Regions from separate parts of the Methylocystis sp. sgz306128 genome, predicted to be linked through region 2. Evidence: predicted binding sites of a transcription regulator. Region 2 holds the regulator's gene; the other holds the start of a gene.
What was found. The regulator LexA, encoded in region 2, represses DNA repair genes until DNA is damaged. The targets are predictions, from matches to a motif close to TGTTCNNNNTGTGTTCNG.
Positions count from the first base shown of each region.

Region 1: a site for LexA is predicted at 5,402-5,419, ahead of AC0N03_RS08350 (ImuA family protein). Genes of this name have one in related genera too.

Region 1 is NZ_JBVYWO010000004.1:130,742-138,033, reverse strand. Features, by position in the region: gene AC0N03_RS08395 (helix-turn-helix domain-containing protein) at 1-348, opposite strand, end outside; gene AC0N03_RS08390 (hypothetical protein) at 350-853, opposite strand; gene AC0N03_RS08385 (DUF1488 family protein) at 1,120-1,407, opposite strand; gene AC0N03_RS08380 (EAL domain-containing protein) at 1,406-1,648, shown strand; gene AC0N03_RS08375 (hypothetical protein) at 1,898-2,173, opposite strand; gene AC0N03_RS08370 (rhodanese-like domain-containing protein) at 3,193-3,588, shown strand; gene AC0N03_RS08365 (winged helix-turn-helix domain-containing protein) at 3,602-3,976, opposite strand; gene modA (molybdate ABC transporter substrate-binding protein) at 4,001-4,777, opposite strand; gene AC0N03_RS08355 (HU family DNA-binding protein) at 4,946-5,221, shown strand; gene AC0N03_RS08350 (ImuA family protein) at 5,488-6,240, shown strand; gene AC0N03_RS08345 (Y-family DNA polymerase) at 6,140-7,292, shown strand, end outside.
Region 2 is NZ_JBVYWO010000011.1:67,287-74,578, forward strand. Features, by position in the region: gene AC0N03_RS14475 (ComEC/Rec2 family competence protein) at 1-1,699, shown strand, start outside; gene lexA (transcriptional repressor LexA) at 1,751-2,458, opposite strand; gene AC0N03_RS14485 (ROK family transcriptional regulator) at 2,581-3,858, opposite strand; gene AC0N03_RS14490 (substrate-binding domain-containing protein) at 4,120-5,133, shown strand; gene AC0N03_RS14495 (ABC transporter permease) at 5,226-6,308, shown strand; gene AC0N03_RS14500 (ATP-binding cassette domain-containing protein) at 6,305-7,087, shown strand; gene ilvD (dihydroxy-acid dehydratase) at 7,268-7,292, shown strand, end outside.

The sequences.
Region 1 (7,292 bases), on a different contig from region 2:
GCCAGAACCAAATTCCACGCGACTAATAGGCGATCCGGTTGTTGAATATACGAGATAGGCATCAAAATTCGAATGGTCGTTGGGTGCATCCTCAAATCCGAATGGCTCGATTTCCGCCTCGCCTTCCATTGCGTTCAGCAATTCGCCAGCTGTCCTCATTGTCCAGTTACCAGGTGCCTTAAGCTTCCTCGAAACCCAAGCAGGGTCTTTGCCGAGTCGTTTGGCGAGTTCGATCTGGCTCCAACCCTCTTTTTGTCGCCTCTGCCACATTTTACGAACGGCGTTAAATGACATATCTCGAAAACGGGCAAAGCCATAATCGTTATTTGCCACAATTTCTGGATCCATATTATACTTTGAAGACATCGCACTTCTCTGAAACATAGTTAACGCTCAAATTACCGTTCTCCAAAAAGGGCAACTGGCCAAAATGATTTTGCCACATGGCGGCGCATTTTTTCATCGCATGTTGCCACTCGTTAGAGCCTTTTTTACCCAGCAGTTGTCGCGAATGGGATCCAGATACAATGATCGTATCCATTTCAGAAAAACAAAATAAAATTCGCCATTGCGGCCTTGGCTGCGTAATCCGAATTTCCCAAATTCCGGGTGGAGGTGGACTCAAGCGTTTAATGAGTTGATCATGAACCAACTCGCCCAACACCCATGATGTCAACGCAGCACGCACATAACCTTGTCCACCAAGAAGTTGAATCTTAGACGATGGATCCATAATTTCTTTCATAGCCTCTGGCGTGAGAAATGCTCTGCGCTTGGATGAGCCACGTTTAGGTTTAAACGGCAACAGTTTCCCCGCATTTTGCAACTCCTGTATTCGCTCATTAATTGACATATAAGTCAATTCTCCTAATTTTCAATAAATATCGATTATTAGATCGGCGGCAACCGCGCGCCCAAATTTGACCTTCAACATATAAAATCCAAATGCTGGATTGAATCGAGATTGCGATCAAGTGAGAGTTTCGCGGCATTCCGGAGTGGTGGTTAGAAACGAAAGCGCAAGCACAAAACTCTCCTATCGATGTAATAAATAAAATTAATTTTACGCTATTGTGGCGATTACACCATAATACCGAAAAAATGTCACACCAGCACAAGTCAATCGTAGATTCCGCAGTTAAGATTACGCGTAGTCACGGTCACAGAGCCATCCTTTTCAAGATGGCCAAAGTCATATTTTTTTGAAGCGGCCGCCTCAATCTTGTTGCGCAACTGCAAAAAGGTTTCGACATAGTTCAACGCTGGGCCTTCATATCCGTGTTGAACCGCATCTTCCAACGCTGCTCGTTCGACCCGACACTTCACCAATTTAGTCCCGTCCCTCATAAAGAATCCTACACGATCTGAATCCATGTGAGGCTTTTCACTTTCTGATGTTAAAAGCATTTCACTTTCCTTAGTCGTTGTAAAAGCAATAGTGGATATTGGCATAAGCCTCGGCATCAATGTCGTTGCCGAAAGTGTCGAGACTGAAGAGCAAGCTGCCTTCTTACGCAATGTCGGTTGCACCATAGCTCAAGGCTACCTGTTTCATGTTCCGTCATCAGCCAGCGACCTCAAGACAGAGATTTGCGCAAATCCGATCATGTCAAAACTGCGCGTCGCGCCGTTCAGCCTGGCTCGCTAACTTGATACATTGAATGTCGCGATAGCTACATCGCAAATCGAACATAAATTGCCAAACGAAAGCCCGATAATCCACACGTAAGGATTATCGGGCCGGCCAAAGTAGCAATGACCGTTCTCCCCGAAATGAAACTTTGAATACGTTCAATCGCAGTCAGCTTGCGCGTACGAAAAATTTCACACGAAATGTCTGCAGTCTTGCGAGATCATTGTTGATCTAAAGCCCAGCGCTCGCGACACAATTGACATTTCAGACTTTTGTGAACTTCTCGGCGAATTCGTCACAGAATTTTCTTACATTCTCGCCAACACTATAGACAAGACGCTGATCGTGCCAGAATTCATTAAAAATCCCCGCATCCTTCAACCAGCCGATCCTGCGATAGACCGAAGCGCGAGATAATTTCGACAATGGGATAAGATCCTCCGCTGTTGTCAAAACGCCAGCCTCCTCCCGCCTAATCAATTCATCCAGCAGTTCTCTGGAGCCATGATCCAAATGAAACAGGCCATGGCGACGTTGCATGGAATTCAATATACCGAAAAAATTTGACACGCCCGACACTGTAATCCTCGTTTATTTAACCGGTTTAAAGATCAAATAATCCCTATCGAGATCAACCTCTCACATCAGCCTGACCGGCTCTGCCTCGCACCGGCACCATCCAATCGGACAATGATGATCGCCAGGAAAGCCAATTTTAGGAGGAGCTGAATATCGAAAACGCCGGCCGTTGAACTTCGCGCATTCATCACAAACATCTCCGTCATCGGCGGTCCGCCAGATGAAATACTTGCAGCCAATCGCAACGGCGTGCTCGCGATTAATTCTTGAGATAGATCGAAACCGCTCCGCCATTTCATTTTCGAACCGGATACGGTCGGCGGTAACTTCGTCGGCCGAATATTGGCCGCTCTTTGTTATCGGTCTCTGAACAAATGGCCACGGATCCGGGGTCGTCCTTGACGACGCCGCAGACATCAGCGAATGCGCGGTGCCGCTTCGCCAACCGTATAAATAGGCAATGAACTGCCAAATGCGCATGGCCGACCCAACATTGATATCGTATGACGATTAAATTTCAATTGTTTTCACAAGTCTAGACAGCGATTTGCATTTTTTTGACTCGGAAGGAAAATTTGTTCTTTTTCAGTAAAAAAGCCAAAAAACAAAAGCCGAAATTATCAACAATTTTTGCAAAATAAACACGATTTTTCAGTTTGCAAAACGCTTGTAAGTACTTGATTTCATTAGATTGAAAATTTCAAGTTTTTCCAATAATATTTAATGATTTCAATATTTAAAGTCGGACTCTGACTCCGTTAATCTTGGTTCGAATCCAGGTTTCCCAGCCAATTTTCTTGAAAATGCGCTGCCCACGTTTTTCTGTAATCGTTTGCTCTTCAAAGTGCCGCCGGTGCCTTGCCGAATTTGCGCATGCGCCGCGCACAAATTTAAGCTATTGATGATATAGTTCAACAGCATGATTAGGGCTCAGCCACGCTGACAAATTTCAACCGTCCATTTGAATAAGGGAGATTGAGATGACCCTGAACGTCAAGCAGATGATGGATTCAGCCAATGCCGCAGTGCCGCGCATCACGCCGGAAGATGCCCGGAAGATGATGGCCGGGGGACAGGTTCTGGTGGTCGACGTGCGGGATGCGCCCGAAATCGAAAAAAGTGGAAAGATCAGCGACAGCCTGCATGTTTCACGCGGCATGCTCGAATTTCGCGCCGATCCTGAATCGCCCTACTACGATAAAAGTTTCAGCAAAGATAAGCCAATCATCCTGTATTGCGCATCCGGCGGGCGGGCGGCACTGTCCGGCAAAACCCTGAAAGACATGGGTTACACCAAGGTTTTCAACCTCGGCGGCTTCAAGGACTGGGTGGACAGCGGCGGCGCTGTAGAAAAACCGATAGAATCAGGCATGTAAGGCTGAGGCCGGATCAGCTGATTCTGTCACGATCGGCAGGCTGGCTGGATTGCGGCGCAAGCGCCGCTTCCAGCGCGGCAATTTCCTCGGCGGCGCAGGAGGCTGCCTTGCGCTCGGCCCTGCGGTAAAGAGTGACGAGATTTATTCCAAACGGCGTCAGCACGGTCCCGCCACCGTTGCGGCCGCCACCCTGGGCCGAAACGGACACAGATGCAAACATCCTGTTGATGTCGTCCGCGAGCAGCCAGGCGCGGCGATAGGCCATGCCCAGTTCCCGCCCTGCCGCGGCTATGGAACCCGTTCTGCCGATGGCTTCGAGCAGGGCGATCTTGCCCGGCCCCAGACGGTTGTGCCCGTCAAAATCAAGCCTCAATGTAATGCGGGTCATGAATGCCTCTCCTCAGGCGCAGGTTCAGTGCTGAACCATTTCAAAACCCTGTGTCTCGAAAATGCGGCGCCCCTCCTGCGATTGCAGGAAATGCAGGAACATATTGACCTTGTCATTCGTGGATCTGCTCGTGATGGCGGCGGGATAGAGTATCGGCGCATGCGAGGTTTCAGGAAATGCGGCGACAACCCTGACCTTCGGCTCGGCAATAGCATCCGTGGCATAGACGATGCCGAGCGGCGCCTCGGCCTGAGCGACAAATGCCAGCGCGGCGCGAACGTTGTCCGTCATCGCCAGACGCGGTTCAATTCCGGCCCAGAGCCCGAGATGCTCGAGCGCCTCCTTCGCATAACGCCCCACGGGAACCGAATGCACCTCACCTGTAGCCAGCCGGCCAGCAGGGCCGAGAATCAGCGAGAATGCGGCTGGTGTCAGATCAACCCGGGTCACCGCGCCTGATTGCGGCGCAATGACGACAAGACGGTTGCGCAGAAAATCAAAACGGCTTTCCGGTTTGATCGCAGTTGCCTTTGCCGCCTCATCCATGGATTGTTCATCAGCCGAAATGAATATATCGGCCGGCGCGCCCTGCACGATCTGCCGGGACAATGTTGATGAACCGCCATAACTGACCTTTATATCAATCTGATTTGTCTTTTGAAATTCGAGAACAGATTGATCGAGCGCGGTCTTGAGGCTCGCTGCGGCAAATATGATCACGGGCTGGTCGGCCCTGACAATCGTTGTCGGAACAGCCATGAGCAGGATCGCTCCGATCATTGTGGATATAAGTCTGATCATGCTGAATTCCTGGTATAGGCGCCTAGCGTTATATTTCTCAGAATATAACGCCTGATCGTTTGCACAACCTTGATTTTGAATGATGGAGTGTTTGCGCAGAATGTTCTATGCTCGCGCGCGGAAGCCCGGCCAGACTGGCCGGGATGTGCCAAACATGAGGAGATATCCATGAACAAAAGCGAATTGATCGATGCACTGGCTGCCAAACTGGACGTATCCAAAAAGGATGCCGGGGCAAGCCTTGGAGCCCTCATCGATATTTTTGCCAGTGAATTGAAATCAGGTCAGGATATCGTGATCGCTGGTCTTGGCACATTTGCTGTTCAGGCCAAGCCTGCAAGAACCGGACGTAATCCGCGCACGGGCGAGCCTATGGCTATTGCCGCTTCCAAGCAGGTCAAATTCCGCGCTGCAAAGGCGCTCAAGGATGCTATTGGTCATTAATCAGCGATCAATCTGATCCTGATCTTTACCCGAAGCACGAAAGCCTGCGACGCTTTTCGTGCTTCTGTCATATGTGATGCCCGGGCGCGGGCGTCACATATGCCCTGAGGGCCGCAGCAGCACGCACTTCAATCCACAAAAAGAGAACAGGGCTTGACCCATTCAAAAAATACCCGATAATAGAACAAATAGTGAACATTTTTAAACTAAGCACATAACAGACAGCCCCGGCTCTTTCACGGCCGGGCCTGTCACTGACGAATATGATGAACAGCCGCCGAAATCATGAATCGATCGCTCTTGGTCTTGCAGAACTGGATCAGGATCTGCATGGCGGACTTGCGCATTCGTGCCTGCATGAAATTTATGCAGGCCAATGGCAGGATTTGCCTGCGGCAACGGGGTTCACAATAGCCCTTGCCCGCCGGATGGCGGGCAACAAGCCGCTTCTATGGATCAGGCAGAGTTTTCTGGATACGGAAACCGGCAAGATCCATCCCTCAGGACTGGCTGAATTCGGCATTGATCCCGGCCAGATCATCATGGTGCGCGTCAAGGATTTTCACAGCCTGCTGAAAGCTGGCGCGGATGCCGCACGCTGCGGCGCATTGGGCTGCATCATCATCGAGCCTTGGGGTGAACAAAATGGCGTGGACCTCACCTCAAGCCGCCGCCTTGCGCTTGCGGCGGAGCAAAGCGGGACAACCATTCTGGTTCTGCGGCTTGCCAGAACACCCAATGCCAATGCCGCGCGCACGCGCTGGCGCATCAGCGCCCTGCCCTCGTCGCCCTTGCCGGCCAATGCGCCGGGAAATCCTGCCCTGTGCCTGCAGCTGCTGCGCCATCGTCAGGGCATAACGCTGCAAGACTATCATGTGGAGTGGAACCGCAATGCTCGATCTTTCCAAAACAGGGGATTTGGCAAATCAGCGCCGCTATCTCGCCCTGTGGTTTCCGTTTCTGCCAACAGACCGCCACCAGCGCCTGACGCGCAAGACGCACTTGCCCGCGCAGGATGAGGCGCCCCTTGCCCTCGTGCAGAAACAGCAGGGTGCCATGCGCCTGTTTGCCTGCAACAGGCAGGCCGTGCAACTCGGGCTTTCCGCCGGTCTCTCCCTTGCCGATGCAAGAGCCCGCTGCCCGGAACTGACAGTTGTCGAAGCCGATGAACATGCCGATCAATCCCTCTTGCGCAAGCTGGCGGATTTTTGCGAGCGCTTCACCCCCCTTGTGGCCTTTGACCAGCCCTATGGACTGATGCTGGATATAACCGGCTGCGCGCATCTCTTCGGCGGGGAAAACGCCATGCGCCAGTTGATCTGCAACAAATTCCGTCATCTGGGCTTTCATATACGGGCAAGTATCGCCAGTTCGCCCGGTGCAGCCCGGATTTTTGCACGGTTCAGCCAGGTTGAAATCGCAGATGTGGATGAAACAAGCCTCTTATCCGGTCTGCCGGTGGACGCGCTTGAGGCCGGGGCGCAGACACATCTTGCGCTGCGGCGCGCTGGCCTGAGCAGCATAGGCGAGCTCATCGCCCGTCCCTTTCCGGCGCTGGCCTCCCGTTTCGGCGAGAATTTCACCGCGCGCCTGCGCCGTATCTTTGGTCAGGAGGAAGCACGCATCACACCCCTGCGTCCCCTGCCTGAATGCATGGTCGAGCAGCATTTCCCGGAGCCCCTGCTGGATAATCTGGCTCTGTCCGCCAGCCTGAAGCGCCTGCTTGACGAGATGGCGCGGGCGCTGGAGCGGCGCGGGCAAGGCGGACGCCGGTTCGAACTGCAGTTCTTCCGCTCGGATGGCGCGGTACGCCACCTTGTGCTTGAGACAGGCCGCCCCTCGCGCGACCCGGACAGCCTTTTGCGGCTTTATCGGGAAAAGCTCGAAATTCTCGCCGATCCGATCGACCCCGGCTTTGGCTTCGATGCCGTGAGACTGAGTGTGCCGGTTTGCGAGCCTTTCAATCAGACACAAGTCACATTTGATAAAAAGGAAAATGAATACGATAATTTAAACGATCTTATTGATAGGCTTGTTCAACGTTTTGGCCGGGATAATGTCACCCGCTTTG
Region 2 (7,292 bases):
CCTCGGCGCTGTTGGTTCTGCCCTGGGACCTGTAACCCGTATCGCTGAACGCGGCCAGCTTGGTTGGCGCGATTGGTTTTGGACCGGAATCGATCACATCCGTGACCGGCTGGCGGAACGCGTAAGCGCCAGCATCGGCGGGCAGGAGGGCGCGATTGCGGCCGCTATGGTGACGGGCAAGCGAATGCTGCTCAACGCCGATTCGCTTGAGCTTATCCGGCAGGCGGGCATATTCCACATCATCACCATTTCCGGCATTCAGATGACGCTTGTCGCGGGCATAATATTCTGGCTTTCCCGCCGCCTGCTGGCGCAATCCGAATATATGGCGTTGCATCTTCCCATCAAAAAGCTGGCGGCAATCATCGCAATCATCGCCTCTGCGTTCTATGATCTCGGTACCGGCTCACGCGTTGGCACGGAGCGCGCGCTGCTGATGACGATCATCATGCTTTGCGCCATTTTGTGTAACAGGTCGGCGCTGACGATGCGAAATCTCGCGCTTGCCGTGCTGGTTGTGATTGCTTTAGAGCCCGAAGTGCTGACAGGAGCGAGCTTCCAGCTTTCTTTTGCCGCAGTGGCGGCTCTTGTTGCGGTGCATGAGCAGCGTCAAACCCGGACGGCTTCGCTGATCGATAATGTTCAGAACGGTCTTGTCACGCAAGGCAATCCGCGCGCAGTTGGTTTTATTGGAGTGTTCCAGCGCAGTTTCAGGAAAGTGTTGTATCTTCTTCTGGCCACGGTCTGCGCGACATCGGCAACGGCCTCGTTCATGGCTGCGGATTTTCACGAACTGAGCCCCTATGTTGCGATCGGTAATCCGCTGACCATGGCGATCATCGAATTTTTTGCGGTGCCAGCCGCGCTGATCGGCACTTTGCTTTATCCTCTGGGTCTGGACGGGCTGGTCTGGACCTATCTCGGCCTTGGCATCAGGCTCGTTCTGGCTATGGCGCGTGTCATTGCGTCCTTGCCCGGCGCTTCCCTTCATGTTCACGCCTTCGCCGGATGGGCGCTGCCTTTTCTGACACTGGCGATCCTGAACATGGTGATATGGCGAACCTGGGCTCTTCGGCTGCTCGCATTGCCATGCGCTATCGCTGGCCTGTGCGGCGCGGTTATGGGTGCGCCGTTTGACATCATTGTGCCGCCCTCCGGCGATTTTATTGCTGTGCGGCAGGCCGACGGACGGCTTACGATTGCCGGGCGGCATGTCAGCGAATTTGCCGCGAACCAGTGGCTCACGGCGGATGCCGACGGACGCGCGGCCTCCGACGCGATGAGTTCGAGCCAGTCCTGCGATGAGCTTGGCTGTGTCATGCCGATGGGGAATGACAAGTTTGTTTCAATTGTTTACCGGGCTGAGGCGTTCGCGGAAGACTGCCAGCGTGCCGCCCTGATCGTATCGCCGCTTGTTGCGCCACCCGATTGCGCCGCCAGCCAGATATTTGACCGCAACCGCCTGGCCATGTCCGGAGCAGCTACCCTCTCGCTGCCGGGGTTGCAGCTTGTTGCTTCTGAGCGGGGGATAACAACGGACAGGCCCTGGCTGCCGAAAATACGCGCATCAACGAAGCCGCATGTTCCAGCGCCTGCAGTCGAAGCCAATGACCAGACCAGCGAAGCCGTAAAGCCGGAAGATGCTTTGTCTTTGGCTGATCCGGCTTCTGACGATTCAGCCATTGAGCTCTCGCCATAGCCAACGGCCCGGTGATGCCGTCGGCATGCCAGTTCAGTGCGAACACGCGCCTCAGTACCGCCGCATCAGACTGATCAGCTTGCCCTGAATATTCACGCGGTCCTGCGAGAAGATCCGTGTTTCATAAGCCGGATTGGCGGCTTCCAGCGCGATCGAGGCACCGCGTTTGCGCAACCGCTTCAGAGTGGCTTCTTCGTCATCGATCAGCGCGACGATGATGTCGCCCGTATCGGCGCTGTCCTGCCGCCGGATCAACACCGTGTCGCCGTCAAGAATGCCCGCATCGATCATCGAATCGCCGCGAACCTCCAGCGCGAAGAATTCGCCCTTGCCCAATATTTCCGGCGGCACTGAAATGGTCGCCATGCGCGACTGAATCGCCGATATCGGCGTACCTGCCGCGATACGGCCCATGACGGGAACGGCAATCGTCTGCTGTACATCATCCGGCTGGCTCTGGACCGGAGTCTGGCGAACCTTGCCAAGATTACCCTCGATAACGCTCGGAGAGAATTTCTGCCCGCGCGCCGAAGCAGGCATGGACGACTCTGGCAGACGCAGGATTTCCAGCGCCCGGGCGCGGTTGGGCAACCTTCGGATGAATCCGCGCTCTTCCAGAGCCATGATCAGCCTGTGGATGCCTGATTTGGAGCGCAGATCCAGCGCTTCCTTCATTTCCTCGAAGGAAGGCGGTACACCCGTTTCCTTCAGCCGTTCATGAATAAATCGCAAAAGATCGCTTTGTTTTTTTGTGAGCATTTAACCGACCCGCTTAACATTGTCTGGTACAGAACCAAATCAAACCGTGAACATATCATAAAGGTTCATTTTGTGTTCTGCAAGTGCGGGTAGAAAAGCATCGAAATATTAATGCAAATATTTCAGGATTCGCTCAGCTTGAACAGAACAGAACGATCGCGCGTGAAATTCTCCAGAAACGGCAGAGAAGCGCCGCCGATTGCACGGGCCTGAACACCGACAGTCCCTTCCACGACCAAAAATGGCGCCGTACCCTGCAAGTCGAAACTTTTGATGTTCTCATTGGTCAGGGCAAGGATGCGCTGGCGCACCCATGCAGGCACAGCCCCATCGATGACAGCGGCGTCGAAATCTATGATCGCGACGGCGGAGACGATGGCATGGGCGAGAGCCCGGGATGTGTCCTTCATCCAATCTTCCAGCACGTCGCCAAAGCTTTCCCAGTTTTCCGGCGTCATCCACACGGGGGAGGGATCAATGCCCGCCTCGCGCAATCGGTTTTCGAGAACATAGGTCGAGGCGTGACGGATGATCTGCTGGTTTTCCCAGCCGCTTTCGGTTTTAACGGCGATCGGCATCGGTCCTATGGCGCCCGCATAGCCGGTTCGTCCCTGATAGAGATTGCCGTCGAGCACGATGCCGCCGCCGATGAACGAACCGATGAAAAAATAAACGTAGGAATGGTAGGTCCAGCCGCGTCCGAACGTGAGTTCCGCGGCGCAGGCGGCCGTGGCATCATTGCAATGGCTTACGGGCCACTTGCAGAATGCGGCGACTTCTTTTGCAATGTCGAAATTGCGCCAACGGTCGAGAATATCGCGCGGGGCGGCAACCTCCGTCTCCCAGTTCCATAATTCGAACGGCGCCGCGATCCCAAGCCCCGCTATGCGCTCGATCTGCGCGGCTGTCATGGTCTCGTCGAGTTCGGCGAGATTCGCGCGCACGAATTCCAGCACATCGGAGGGCAGGGGGAATTTGTAGGTCAGCCTTTTGCGCAGCAGGACATCGCCGACGAAATTGATCACGACGAAATCGGAAGTGCGGCGGCCTACCTTGAGGCCGAGCGAGAACGCGCCTTCGGGCTTGAGACGGAACGGCACAGTCGGCTGGCCGACGCGGCCGCGCTGCGGCGCTTCACGCAACAAAAGGCCGTTGCTCTCCAGATTATTGACTATGCCGGAAACGGTTTGCGCCGAAAGGCCGGTCATATGCGTTATGTCGATTTTTGAGAGTGAACCGTTGCGGCGGATCAGGGTCAGGATAAGACGTTCGTTATACAGGCGCACGCCGGTTTGATTGGTGCCGCGGCTGCCTTCCGCGGTCAGAACGTCTTTGCTCGGCGTAGCCGAGGCCTGTTTTGTCCTGCCGTTTGCTGAACTGAGGTATTTGTCGCTTGCCATTATGACGGACCCTTATTGCGGGCTTCTCCCGGTTACACAATCGGTCGATATGATCAAGCTGTCAATTATTAAATCCGATTGATTTATTAATTGACAGACGTAAAAACTTGGTGTTTCCTGCCATTGCAATCGGTGCTGATTGGGTGTTGACTTCTCGATGCGCCCAAGCCTGAGGCATTAGGAGCGTCGGATGATGGTTGAACCGGCCATTTCTGATAAAAACTTACTGGGAGAGAACTCGTGTCTAAAAAATTCAACATTTTGTCCGCCACAGCTGCGGCTGTCTTGTCCCTCGCCGTTTTCGGCGCTGGCTCGGCTTCGGCAGCCGATACCCTCGTCGGTCTCATCACCAAGAACAACACCAATCCTTTCTTCGTGAAGATGAAGCAGGGCGCTGAAGCCAAGGCCAAGGAAATGGGTCTCCATCTCCAGTCCTACGCTGGCGTGAAGGACGGTGATGCCGGCCCGCAGATCAAGGCTATCGAAGACCTCATCGCCGCTGGCGCCAAGGGCATTCTGATCACCGCAAGCAATGACTCGGTCATCCCGGCCCTGAAGAAGGCCCGTGCTGCCGGCATTCTGGTCATTGCTCTCGACACGCCCATCGGCGACAAGGACGCCTCGGACGCGACTTTCGCAACCGACAATTTCAAGGCTGGCACGCTTATCGGTTCCTGGGCCAAGGCAACGCTGGGCGACAAGGCCGCATCCGCCAAGATCGGCATGCTCGACATCAACAAGGACAATATTTCCGTTGACGTGCAGCGCGACACTGGCTTCCTCACCGGTTTTGGCATCGAAGTGCCGAACCTCAAGGTTCTCGGCTCCGAGAAGGACCCCCGCGTCATTGGCCACCAGTCTTCGGAAGCCAATCCGGAAGGCGGTCTGAAGGCGGCTGAAAACCTGTTCGCCAAGGAACCCGGCATGAACCTGATCTACACGATCAACGAGCCGGCTGCCGAAGGCGCCTATCAGGCCATCAAGAAGATGGGCAAGGAAAAGGACGGCATCACCATCGTGTCGGTTGACGGTGGCTGCCCTGGCGTCAAGGACGTCAAGGATGGCATCATCGGCGCGACCTCCATGCAGTTCCCGCTGCTGATGGCGTCGAAGGGTGTCGAGGCTATTGCCGAATTCGCCAAGACCGGCAAGAAGCCCGAGCCGACCCCCGGCCTGAGCTTCTTCAACACCGGCGTCGAACTGATTACCGATCATCCGGTTGCAGGCATTCCGTCCAAGACCTCGGCTGAAGGTCTTAAGCTCTGCTGGGGCTAATAACCTGGCGCGATTGAGCGATCTTTTGGGCGGCCCTCGGGTCGCCCTTTCTTCAACATGTTGCGACGCGTAGATCGGGAGGGCATGTGTCCATGAATGACTCGTCTTCGACCCAGGCCAAAATGGCCGAGCACGAAAAGGTGCTCAAGGATGCCGACGCCAAGGTAGCGTCGTTCGAGCAGGGCCCGAGCGGATTGGTGGCTTTTTTCCGCGGCTTCCTACACACCAATCCGACACTTATTCCGGCCATCGTGCTCGTGCTGAGTGTTCTTGCTTTCGGGCTGATTGCCGGCGACCGGTTTTTCCGGCTGGCCACTCTGTCTCTTATCCTTCAGCAGGTTACTGTTGTGGGAATGATTGCGCTTGCGCAGACCATCATCATCCTGACGGCCGGCATCGACCTTTCGGTTGGGGCTATCACCGTCGTCTGTTCGATCATCATGGGTCGCCTTGCGGTTGATTCAGGTGTTCCTCCGCTCGTTGCCATTGCCATTGCCATGGGCGCTGGCGGCGTGATGGGGCTCGTGAATGCCTTGCTGGTCACTTATGTCGAATTGCCGCCCTTCATCGTGACGCTGGGAACGTTCAACATCTTTGACGCGCTCAAGCTCTGGTATTCCGGCTCGGAGTCCATTCGCGCCGCCGATGTCGAAAGCCAGGCGCCGACGCTGATCTGGTTTGGCAAGACATTCGGTATCTTTGGCGCAACGGTTACTTATGGCGGTATCGCGCTGATCCTGCTGGCGGCTTTCCTCTGGTATGTGCTGAACTGGACGTCATGGGGTCGCCATGTTCATGCCATCGGCGACGACATTGATTCAGCAAATCTTGCCGGTATCCAGACCAAGAAATTGCTGATCTCGGTTTATGTGGTGGCTGGCCTGATTTGCGGCTTCGCCGCATGGGTGCTCATCGGCCGTGTTGGCGGCGTCAATCCGCAGGAAATCGCGACAGCCAATCTCGACTCCATCACCGCTGTGGTGATCGGCGGCACATCGCTCTTCGGCGGGCGCGGCTCCATTGTGGGTTCAGTACTCGGCGCCCTCATCGTGGGCGTGTTCAGCACCGGTCTTTCTATCGCCGGGCAGGACGAATTGTGGAAGTCCTTCACGGTTGGCGTGCTGATTATTGTTGCTGTGGCTTTGGATCAATGGTTGCGGAGGGCTACGAAATGAGTGAGCGCAAACCTGTTCTTATGGCGCGTGGCCTTTCCAAGCGCTACGGCCATGTGGTGGCACTGAACAACTCGGATTTTGATTTGTATCCGGGCGAGGTGCTGGCCGTGATCGGCGATAACGGCGCTGGCAAAACCAGCCTGATCAAAGCTCTGACCGGCGCTGTTATTCCGGATGCAGGCGAAATTCGCCTCGATGACAAGGTGATTCATTTCCGCTCGCCGCAGGATGCGCGCGAGGCCGGTATTGAAACGGTGTATCAGAACCTCGCCCTGTCGCCGGCCTTGTCCATCGCCGACAATATGTTTCTGGGGCGTGAGCGCCGCGCTCCGGGCCTGCTCGGCACGCTGTTCCGAAAACTCGATCGCAAGGGCATGGAGCGGATGGCCCGCGACAAACTTTCCGAACTGGGTCTCCTGACCATTCAGGATATTTCCCAGCCGGTGGAAACGCTCTCTGGCGGTCAGCGTCAGGGCGTCGCCGTGGCCCGCGCCGCGGCCTTCGGCAGCCGCGTCGTCATTATGGATGAACCGACAGCCGCATTGGGCGTGAAAGAGTCACGCCGCGTGCTCGATCTTATCAATGATGTGAAATCGCGCGGATTGCCGATCGTGCTCATCAGCCACAATATGCCGCATGTCTTCGAGGTTGCTGACCGCGTTCATATTCACCGTCTGGGCCGCCGTCTGACCGTCATCAATCCCAAACAGCATTCGATGTCGGATGCCGTGGCCATGATGACGGGCGCTATGGCGCCGCCTGCCGAACATGAATTGTGATCCTGCAGACTGTCAAACAAGGTTTGAAGGCCCGTGCCACAAGCGCGGGCCTTTTTTGTTGCGCCAAGCCCGGCAAATCTATTTGAAACATCGCACGCCTGCCTTATCGTTATAGACAGTTGATTTTTCAGGCTAGGGGTATTAGCCCTTTAGGCCGTCTGTTTTTTAAAGAGAGCTTTCATGCCCGCTTATCGTTCCAGAACAT